One region of the Rhodococcus sp. 2G genome, then DNA from elsewhere that is predicted to be linked to it. Evidence: riboswitches for the same ligand, from Rfam matches in the RefSeq annotation. Region 1 holds a riboswitch; each other region holds the start of a gene.

The links. Region 1 has a riboswitch for thiamine pyrophosphate ahead of BO226_RS01940 (ABC transporter substrate-binding protein). Riboswitches for the same ligand answer to the same signal wherever they lie in the genome.
Region 2: another riboswitch for thiamine pyrophosphate. It lies ahead of thiC (phosphomethylpyrimidine synthase ThiC); the one in region 1 lies ahead of BO226_RS01940 (ABC transporter substrate-binding protein).
Region 3: another riboswitch for thiamine pyrophosphate. It lies ahead of thiO (glycine oxidase ThiO); the one in region 1 lies ahead of BO226_RS01940 (ABC transporter substrate-binding protein).

Annotation. Positions count from the first base shown of each region.
Region 1 is NZ_CP018063.1:389,500-392,772, reverse strand. Features, by position in the region: gene BO226_RS01945 (hypothetical protein) at 1-1,319, opposite strand, end outside; TPP riboswitch at 1,638-1,734, shown strand; gene BO226_RS01940 (ABC transporter substrate-binding protein) at 1,717-2,784, shown strand; gene BO226_RS01935 (ABC transporter permease) at 2,762-3,273, shown strand, end outside.
Region 2 is NZ_CP018063.1:4,624,939-4,628,211, forward strand. Features, by position in the region: gene BO226_RS21985 (IS1380 family transposase) at 1-1,406, opposite strand, end outside; TPP riboswitch at 1,611-1,720, shown strand; gene thiC (phosphomethylpyrimidine synthase ThiC) at 1,719-3,273, shown strand, end outside.
Region 3 is NZ_CP018063.1:3,265,916-3,269,188, forward strand. Features, by position in the region: gene BO226_RS15370 (thiazole synthase) at 1-676, opposite strand, end outside; gene thiS (sulfur carrier protein ThiS) at 669-881, opposite strand; gene thiO (glycine oxidase ThiO) at 878-1,942, opposite strand; TPP riboswitch at 1,939-2,051, opposite strand; gene thiE (thiamine phosphate synthase) at 2,078-2,767, shown strand; gene BO226_RS15390 (NUDIX hydrolase) at 2,772-3,273, opposite strand, start outside.

The sequences.
Region 1 (3,273 bases):
GCCCCAGTGCCCACCTCGTCGTAGTCGAGCCACCGGTAGACGACTCCCGGATCCGCGAACACCGCCGGCGACGCCTTGAGCGCATCGCCGAAGAATCCCGACCCGAGCACCTCCGGCGTGGCGGGAACAGGAAACAGCTTGTCGCGCACGGGCGCCCCGGTAATGAATCCGACGCTCACCTGCAGGAACCCCAGCGGTTGCGAATTGTCGTCGAGGATCGCGCCGAGCACCGCCTCGTTGGTCGCGTTCAACGTCCGCACATCCGGGTCGCCCGTCGCGAACATCGCGTAGTCCCCCGACAACAGAGTGCGCAACGTCCAGTCGATGTTCGGGTTGTCGGGCATGCGCGGGACAATGCCGTCGGTGCTGTCCGGGTCCAGTCGCGCGGCGAGTCCGGTGAGTGCGAGCAGATTCGTCGTCTCGGGATTGATGACCGTGGGAAGTGCCAGCACCGGCGATGCCGTCGAGATGGAGCCGAAGAACGCATCGACTGGCGCCCAGACCGCTTCGGGCAGATCCGGGAGGGCACTCTGCCCGGGGGAGGGCGCTCCCGCCTCGATCACCGTATCGAGCGCAAAGTACCCGCCGCACTGGTTGTAACCGGCGTCGCCCGTGGTGGCGGGATCTCCGTCGAAGTCCCATTCCGCGAAGTAGCCGGTGATGAAACCACCGAGAGAATGTCCGCCGCACAACACTTTCCGTTTCCGCAGTTCCGGGTCGGAGAGTTCGTGACGCAGCAGGTCGTACTGGTCGCGCAGCGTCTGCTCGATGCCGACATGCGAGAGCCACGCGACGTCGGCGCCGCTCGCGTGGCCGGCGAATCGTCGCCCGTCCACTTCGGCACCGCGGAAGTAGTAGTCGGTCGCGGTGTCGAGCGAACCCGTCCGCAGTGCCGCCCGGGTACCGGTGTGGTCCTCGAGGCAGTTCGATCGCCGGTCGAGTGCCCAGAACTCGACGTGGGCACCACGGGCCGCGGCCGCGACGACGGTGTTGCGCGCGATGCTCTCGAACGCGCCCGCTCCCTCGAAGATCCCGGGCTGGGCGACGAGGATCCGGTCGGCGTCGGCCGAACTCTCCGGTCCGTCGGCCGACCGCCACCGCAGATACGACAACCGGTCGCACGCGGCGGGTCGCAGTCCCGCTTCCGCCGGCAGCGGCGCGGGTATCGACACTACGGACCCGAGCACCTCGCCGGCCAGCGGCGCCGACGAGTCATACGGCATTTCGGTGCGTCCGCTCGTCTCCGCCGACACCACCGATGCCGTCAGGACACTTCCCATCACCGCCGCAGCCATCGCGGCGCCCATCATTGCGCGCATCCCATCCCCCGATCGGTTCGTGCGTATTGAACACCGTTGCGGGAGTCGGGTCTACGGAAACAACAGAAGAACGGACCCGTCGGAGTTCACCGACGGCCCTTCATCGTCCGCGCAAGGGAGAGACATGCGCAGAGCGACGGTCCCTGCCGTTCGGGGGAAGTGGCAGGGACCATCACTCGAAGAGTCGGGATCTTCGATCCTTCCGTTGCGGGTGAAATGTGAGGGTGACATCCTGACCTGGGCATTTCCGTAACTTCGGGTCACATCTTCCGTTCTGCTCCCGTCCCGGCGGCCCCAGGAGGGCATGGTGCTAGGGTCGCCCGTGACACGGGGTGCTCCGCACGAGCGGGGCTGAGATCACACCCGTCGAACCTGACCAGGTAATGCTGACGAAGGGATGTCCCGACATGACCACGCCTGTACCCACATCGATCCGTCCCCTGCCCGCGCAGTGAAGGCGCGGCGGACTCTCGCCGGACTGCTCACCCTCGTCGCCGCACTCTCCGCGGTCGTCGGGTGCTCGTCCGATTCCGGGAGCGACACCATCCGATTCGCGTTGGACTGGACGCCCAACACCAATCACACCGGCCTGTACGTGGCGCAGCAGGAAGGTCTGTTCGCCGATGCGGGTCTCGACGTCGAGATCCTGCCGTACAACAACGCGACCCCCGACACCCTCGTCGACGCGGGTAGCGCCGAGTTCGGAATCTCCACGCACGCCACATCGACCATCGCCAGAGCCGCCGGGTCCCGGACCGTCGCGGTCCTCGCACCGCTGCAGCACTGGGCGACGGGGATCGCCGTGCGGGCCGACAACGCCGAGATCACGCGGCCGGCGGATCTCGACGGCAAGACCTTCGCGGGCTTCGCCAACCCCGGTGAGGACGAGATGCTCGCCGAAGTGATCCGCAACGACGGTGGTCGCGGTGAGTTCGAGAACGTGACGCTCGGGACGTCGTCGTACGAGGCCGTCTACTCGTCGACCGCCGACTTCACCGTGTCGTACCTGGCATGGGAGGGTCTCGAGGCCGAGCACCGCGGCCTGCCCATGCGGTACTTCGGCTTCACCGACTACGGCTTCCCCGACGCGTACGCGATCGTCGTCGACGGCAACGAGGACTGGATGACGGAGAACCCGGAGCAGGCACGCGCTTTCGTGCAGGCGCTGCACCAGGGTTACCGGATCGCCGCCGACGACCCCGATCGTGGAGCCCGGGCTCTGCTCGAGGCGAACCCCGGGGCCTTCCCCGACGAGGAACTCGTCTACGAGAGCCAGCGCATGCTCGCCGCCGAGTACATGCGTGACGCCTCCGGCGCCGTCGGAGTCCTCGACGCCGGGAAATGGTCGGGCTATGCCCGGTTCCTGTACGAGAACGGCGTGCTGTCCGGACCCGACGGCAGCCCGTTGACGACCGAGCCGGACTGGTCGACCTATGTCACCGATGACTACCTCGAAGACCGATAGCATCGGCCGCGCACGTCGGCTCCTTCCCGCGCTGCTCATCGCCGGGGCTCTGGTCGCGATCTGGCAGTCGTACGTCGTGGTGAGCGGTGTCCGCCCGCAGGTGTTGCCCTCCCCCGCACGCGTTCTCACGCAGGGGTGGTCTCATCGCGTCGACATCGCCGGGCACGCCTGGTCCACTCTGCAGGTCACGATGGTCGGGTTCGCCGTGTCGCTGGCACTGGCGTGGGCCCTCGCGATCGTCGTAGACTTCTCGCCTTGGTTGCGGCGGGCCCTCGTGCCGTTGTTCGTGGTGTCGCAGACCCTGCCGATCATCGCGATCGCGCCGTTGATGATCATCTGGTTCGGTTTCGGACTGCTACCGAAGATCCTCGTCATCGCGCTGGTGACGTTCTTCCCCGTCGCGATCGGGCTGCTCGAAGGGTTCGCGGCGGCCGACCGGGAGGCGGGCGCGTTGCTACGCAGTATGGGCGCGTCGCGGTGGCAGCAGTT
Region 2 (3,273 bases), 1.0 Mb from region 1:
AAGGTGTTGTCGAACAAGTTGTGCCACGCTGTTTCCCACGGCCAGTTCTGCGGGAGGTGCAGCGTCAACCGTCTCGCCGAGGAGGCGACGCGGGCGGGGACCGAGACAATGGTGCGGCGGAGGGTGCCGGTCGTCGCTTTCGTCAGTTTGGGATCGCTGGTGAGGGTCCCGGCGGCGCGGGTGAGGTTGAACGCCATCACCGCGCAGACGAGCCACGCGGCGTTCGCCGGAAACGAGTTCGACGGTAGATGGGCGAGTGCGGAGTTCTTCAGGTCCGCGTGCACCTGCTCGATGATGGCGTGCTGGCGGTGAGTCTTGTCGGCGGCGACGGTATCGAGGTCGTCGGGGTCGGTGGTGGTGAAGAACGCGTGGAACCGCCAGATGTCGAACAACGTGCCCTGACCTTGGTCTTTCTTCGGTCGCAGGTCGGGGATACGCCGCACGACCAACCGTCCCGCAACGTGGTGGGCCTTCTTCTGGGAGGCGAACGCCGTGAACGGGATCTCGGCGACCTCCGCCCGCGAGATCCAGGTGTCGGTGCCCTCGTCGTAGAGGGCGTCGGTGTACTGGATCGGCGTCCACGAGGACTCGTCGTCGCCGATGGAGGCGATCGCACGTTTGATGGTGGAGGTCAGGCGCACGGTCACCGAGACATCGGCGCCGGCGCGGAGCGCGGCCCCGATGGTGGGATAGCCGTAGAAAGCGGAGTCGCCGCGGACCAGGGGCTTCGACGCGCCGTGGCCGTCCGCCCCGCCGGCCTGGGAACGCAGCCGGTCGACGGTGGCCAGCGCATCGGAGACCATCCGGGCGGCCCCGCGTGCGGAGCCGCACGCTCCTCGGCGCAGGCGTTGGCCGACGATCACCGGAGCAGCGGTCTCGGTGGTGACGGTGGCGATGAGGGCGTTGAGTCCGCGCACGCCGGAGTAGCCGTAGCCGGAGCCTTGTTTGCCGTGGCCGTGGACCTCGATGATCGAATCGTCGATATCGACCAGGACTCGCCCGGTGTCGATGCCGGGGACCAGTGGGGTCTTCTCGGCGAGGTTGCCCAGGAACCGCGAGGCGACGGCGTCGAGTTGCCGGACGTGTCCGAAGCTGAACTGGCGAAGAAACGATCCCAGGGTCGACGGTGCATAGGGGCGGTCGAAGACGGTCTCCATCGCCCCGTGCCGCAACAGTGCCAGGTCGGCGATGCTGTCGGCGCCGGCGACCATCCCACCGATCAGGGACCCGACCTTGTAGCCGGCGTTGGCACCTTTGTCGGTCGGCACGCTCAGGTGCTGATCGGCCAGGGTGAGCAGGCCGCTGGCCTGCGCCAACGCCATCACCGGGACCAGCCCCGCGGTCGACATCAGATTCGGGTCGTCGAACCTCGCCGCGGCGACGGGCCGGGTGTGAGATAGTTGCATCTGCGAGATGCCCTCCGGTGTGGTGTGAACTGATCCCTAGACAAGATCGATTCTTCCACTACGGCAGGGCATTTCGTCGTTACGACCCGCTCGCCACCCCAACCGAATCGGTGTATCCGGGCGTACAGGACGGGCCGACTTCGCACCGCTCCGACGACCGGACCAGCTACATCTGCAGCGAGACGAGTCGGGTGTTAGGGTCTGTGACGTCCCCACGGGAGCCCCATTGCAGGGGCTGAGATCGGGCTGAGGCAGCCTGCGACCGTCGAACCTGCCCGGGTAATGCCGGCGAAGGAAGTAGGAACGATTCCGATGAGTGCATCCAATTCGCATGCCCTGAGCTATGTCCACGACGAGGAACACGACCTGCGTGTACCTGTCACAGAGATCCGCTTGAACGACTCTCCCGGCGGGGTGCCGAACCCGCCGCTGCAGGTCTACCGCACTGCAGGTCCCGGTAGCGATCCGCTGGTCGGGCTCCCGCCGACGCGCTCCGACTGGATTGCTGCTCGCGGCGACGTCGAGCACTACCCGGGGCGAGAACGGGATCTGCTCGACGATGGCCGCTCGGCTGTGCGGCGTGGAGAGGCGTCCCAGGAGTGGAAGGGGCCCCGACCTGTCCCGGTGCGAGCGAAGACAGGCCGGACGGTCACGCAGATGCACTATGCCCGGGCGGGGATCATCACCCAGGAAATGCGGTTCGTGGCGCTGCGGGAGAACTGCGACGTGGAACTGGTGCGCTCGGAGGTGGCGGCGGGTCGGGCGATCATCCCCGCCAACGTCAACCACCCCGAGTCCGAGCCGATGATCATCGGCAAGTCCTTCCTGGTGAAGATCAATGCCAACATCGGCAACTCAGCGGTGACCAGCTCCATCGTCGACGAAGTCGACAAGATGCGCTGGGCCACCCGTTGGGGCGCGGACACTGTGATGGACCTGTCCACCGGCGAAGATATCCACACCACCCGAGAATGGATCATTCGCAACTCCCCGGTGCCGATCGGCACGGTGCCGATCTACCAGGCTCTGGAGAAGGTCGCCGGCCAGGCCGATGCGCTGACGTGGGAGATCTTCCGCGACACCGTGATCGAGCAGTGTGAGCAGGGTGTGGACTACATGACCATCCACGCCGGAGTGCTGCTGCGCTACGTACCGCTCACGGCCGAGCGGCTCACCGGCATCGTCTCCCGAGGTGGGTCGATCATGGCCGGTTGGTGCCTCGCCCATCACGAGGAAAATTTTCTCTACACCCACTTCGACGAACTGTGTGAGATCTTCGCCCGCTACGACGTGGCATTTTCCCTCGGGGACGGGCTGCGACCGGGGTCGATCGCCGACGCCAACGACGCCGCGCAGTACGCCGAACTGGACACTCTTGCCGAACTGACCACCCGTGCCTGGGCTCACGACGTTCAGGTGATGGTCGAAGGCCCTGGCCACATCCCGATCCATCGGGTGCGGGAAAATGTGGAGCGTCAACAGAAGTTATGTCATGGAGCGCCTTTCTACACCCTGGGGCCGCTGGTGACCGACATTGCTCCGGGCTACGACCACATCACCTCCGCGATCGGGGCCACCGAGATCGCCCGCCATGGCACCGCGATGCTGTGTTACGTCACCCCGAAGGAGCATCTGGGACTGCCGAATCGGGACGACGTGAAGACCGGGGTCATCACGTACAAGATCGCCGCTCATGCCGCCGACATCGCCAAGGGCCATCCCGGTGCCGTCGAGCGTGACGACGCGTTGTCGAAGGCGCGTTTCGAGTTTCGGTGGCGGGATCAGTTCGCTCTGTCGCTGGATCCGGATACGGCCGAGCAGTTCCATGACGAGACGCTTCCGGCCGAACCGGCCAAGACAGCGCACT
Region 3 (3,273 bases), 2.4 Mb from region 1:
GCGCCGGATCCTTCGCGCGGGTGACGGCGGTCGCGAGCAGCACGGCGTCGCAACCGAGTTCCATCGCGAGCGCCGCGTCGGAGGCGGTTCCGATTCCCGCGTCGAGGATCACCGGCACACCCGCAGCCTCGACGATCATCTCGATGTGGTGCGGGTTCGAGATACCGAGGCCGGTCCCGATCGGCGAGCCGAGCGGCATCACCGCGGCACAACCGACGTCCTCGAGGCGCCGCGCGAGGACGGGATCGTCGGTCGTGTACGGCAGGACGACGAAGCCGTCGTCGACGAGTTGTTCGGCCGCGGAGACGAGTTCGATGGCGTCGGGCAGCAGCGTCCGTTCGTCGGCGATGACCTCGAGTTTCACCCAGTCGGTCTCCAGCGCCTCCCGCCCGAGCTGCGCGGTCAGCACGGCTTCCTTCGCGCCGCGGCACCCGGCAGTGTTCGGCAGCGGTTCGATGCCGAGGCGGCGCAGCAGGTCGAGGACACCGGTTCCGGAGGCCGCGTCGACACGGCGCATCGCGACGGTGGTCAGTTCGGTGCCCGACGCGACGAGTGCCTCCTCGAGCACGGCCAGGTTCGCCGCGCCACCGGTGCCGGTGATCAGCCGCGATCCGAAGGTGCGGCCGGCGATGGTGAGCTGCGGCAGGTCGGCGCCGGGATCGTGTGTGTCAGCCACCCTGGACCGCCGTGAGGATCTCGATGCTCGCTCCGCGCGTGACCGGCTCCGACCAGCGGCCACGCGGGCACACGACACCGTCGACGGCGACCGCGATGCCCTTCTCGGGCAGACCGAGCTCGTTCAGCAGTTGTGACACGGTCGGGGCCGCGTCGTAGTACTTGTCCTCACCGTTGACGGTGATGCCCACGGATACGTTCGTCATCCCACACTCGCTTCCGTAATTCGTCCAGGACAGGCGTACTGCGCGTCGGCCAGCGACCGCCCACCGAGTTCGGCGAGCACCGCGTCGACGGTGAGCGGCGTGAGCAGCACACCGTTGCGGCCGTGGCCGGTCGCGGCGACGACACGATCGGAGAGCCGGCCGATCAGCGGCAGGTTGTCGGGGGTCATCGGGCGCAGGCCCGCACTCGCCTCGAACAGTTCGTACTCGCCGAGCGCAGGAAAGATCTTCTCGGCGTCGGCGATCAGATCGCGCACCCCGGCCACCGTGACCTGTGTGTCGGACGCCTCGTACTGTGTGGCGCCCACGACGAGGCCGTCGTGGCGGGGCACCAGATAGGCGGGGCGTCCGTGGACACTCGCGCGCACGGTGCGCTGCGGCGGCGGAGTCGCGCCCGGCCGCACCCGCAGGCGCAGGATCTCGCCCTTGACCGGACGGACCGGAAGGCCCGGCCACAGTCGCGCCGACGCCGAGCCGGCGGCGAGCACCACCTGATCGTCGGGAAGGTCGGCGAGATCGTGGACGGCGGCGTCGGAGAAACGCACCCCGGCCGCGGTGGCCGCGACGCGCAGGGCGTCGACGAGCGTACGGTTGTCGACCGACGACTCGGTGGGCGCGAGCAGTCCGAGACGCACCTTCGGGCCGAGCGACGGTTCGAACTCCCGGATCTCCGCACGGGAGAGCAGACGCATCTCGTGCCCCCGCTCCCCGACCCATTCGGCGACGGTCCGCAAGTCGGCCGCGTCCGCCGCGTCGAGCGCGACAGTCAGCGACTCCTCGGCGGTGAACACGTCGACGCCGGTCTCCGCGCGCAGTGCATCCGCGAATCCGGGCCAGCGGTCGAGCGAGGCCGCACCCAGGGACAGCACGTGGTCCTCACCGGGCCAGCCCTCGGACAGCGGGGCCAGCATCCCGCCGGCCACCCACGAGGCGCCACTGCCGGGATTCGGGTCGTGCACGGTCACGATGTGCCCCGAGCGGGCCGCGCGCCATGCGATCGACAGCCCGATCACTCCGCCACCCACGACGGCCACAGTTGCCATTGGTCCACCTCACTCCCTGCGCCGGCATGATCCGGGTCAGGTCATAACGGTCGGGGCCGGCAGGCCCCCTCTCAGCCCCGCGAACCTCGGGACTCCCGTGTCGTCACTTTCTGCTTAGAGGCTACCGTCTTGGTCGTGACCACCTATCGCGGCAACCATCCCGACCCGCGCGGCCGCCTCGCGACCGCCCGGTTGTATCTGTGCACCGACGCTCGCCGGGACACCGGCGACCTCGCACGGTTCGTCGAGGAGGCCCTCGCCGGTGGGGTCGACATCGTCCAGTTGCGCGACAAGGACTCGGCCGGCGAGAAGAAGTTCGGACGCCTCGAGGCACGCGAGGAACTCGCCGCCCTCGAGATCATCGGCGAGGCGTGTGCACGCCACGGTGCGCTCCTGGCCGTGAACGACCGCGCCGACATCGCGCTCGCGTCGGGCGCCGACATCCTGCATCTCGGTCAGGGCGACCTGCCGGTGCGGCACGCGCGGCAGATCCTCGGCGACGAGATCGTCATCGGCCGCTCGACGTCGAGCCGCGCGCAGGCTGCGCTCGCCGACATCGAGGCGGGCGTCGACTACTTCGCATCCGGGCCGGTGTGGGACACACCGACCAAGCCGGGACGGACCGCAGCGGGGCTGGAGGTGACGCGCGAGGTCGCGCAGTCGCAGCCGGCACGGCCGTGGTTCGCGATCGGCGGCATCGATCTCGAGCGGCTCCCCGAGGTGCTCGACGCCGGTGCCACGCGGGTCGCGGTGGTCCGGGCGATCACGAAGGCATCCGATCCGCGGGCAGCCGCGGCGGCGCTGAAGGCCGCACTCCCGACCTGAGGCGTTACAGCCAGCCCAGCACGGCCGAGGGCGACATCGAGATCGTGCCCCTGGGCAACCGCGCGCGCAGGCCGCGATCCGCGGTGACCACGACCGTCACCCCGGGGTCGACCACGGCCGTGGTGGAGGCGAGCCGTGCCAGCTCGTCGTCGCCGCTGCCGTCCGCGCTGTGCACCGGGATCCGGACGTCGTCGATCGTCGCGTCGCGGGCATGCCCTTCGAGGACCGCTTCGACGCGGGGGACCCAGCCGAACGTCCCGTCGGGAATTTCGACGGTGCGGGGCAGGACCGCGGCGAGGTCGGCGAGCAGGGCGCTCGTCGCGCCGGGGCGGTCGCGCCACCATCCGGTGGGGCCGCTCGCTCCGAGCACGTTCGCGGTGTCGAGCAGCATGCGTACCGGTGAGGTGCGCAGCGACGGCCACGCCTCGGCGAAGCCGCTGTGCAGCGGCATCGCCTCGACCTCCGGTTCGGGCACCCAGCGCAGTTCGGTGCTCTCCTGGTTGAGA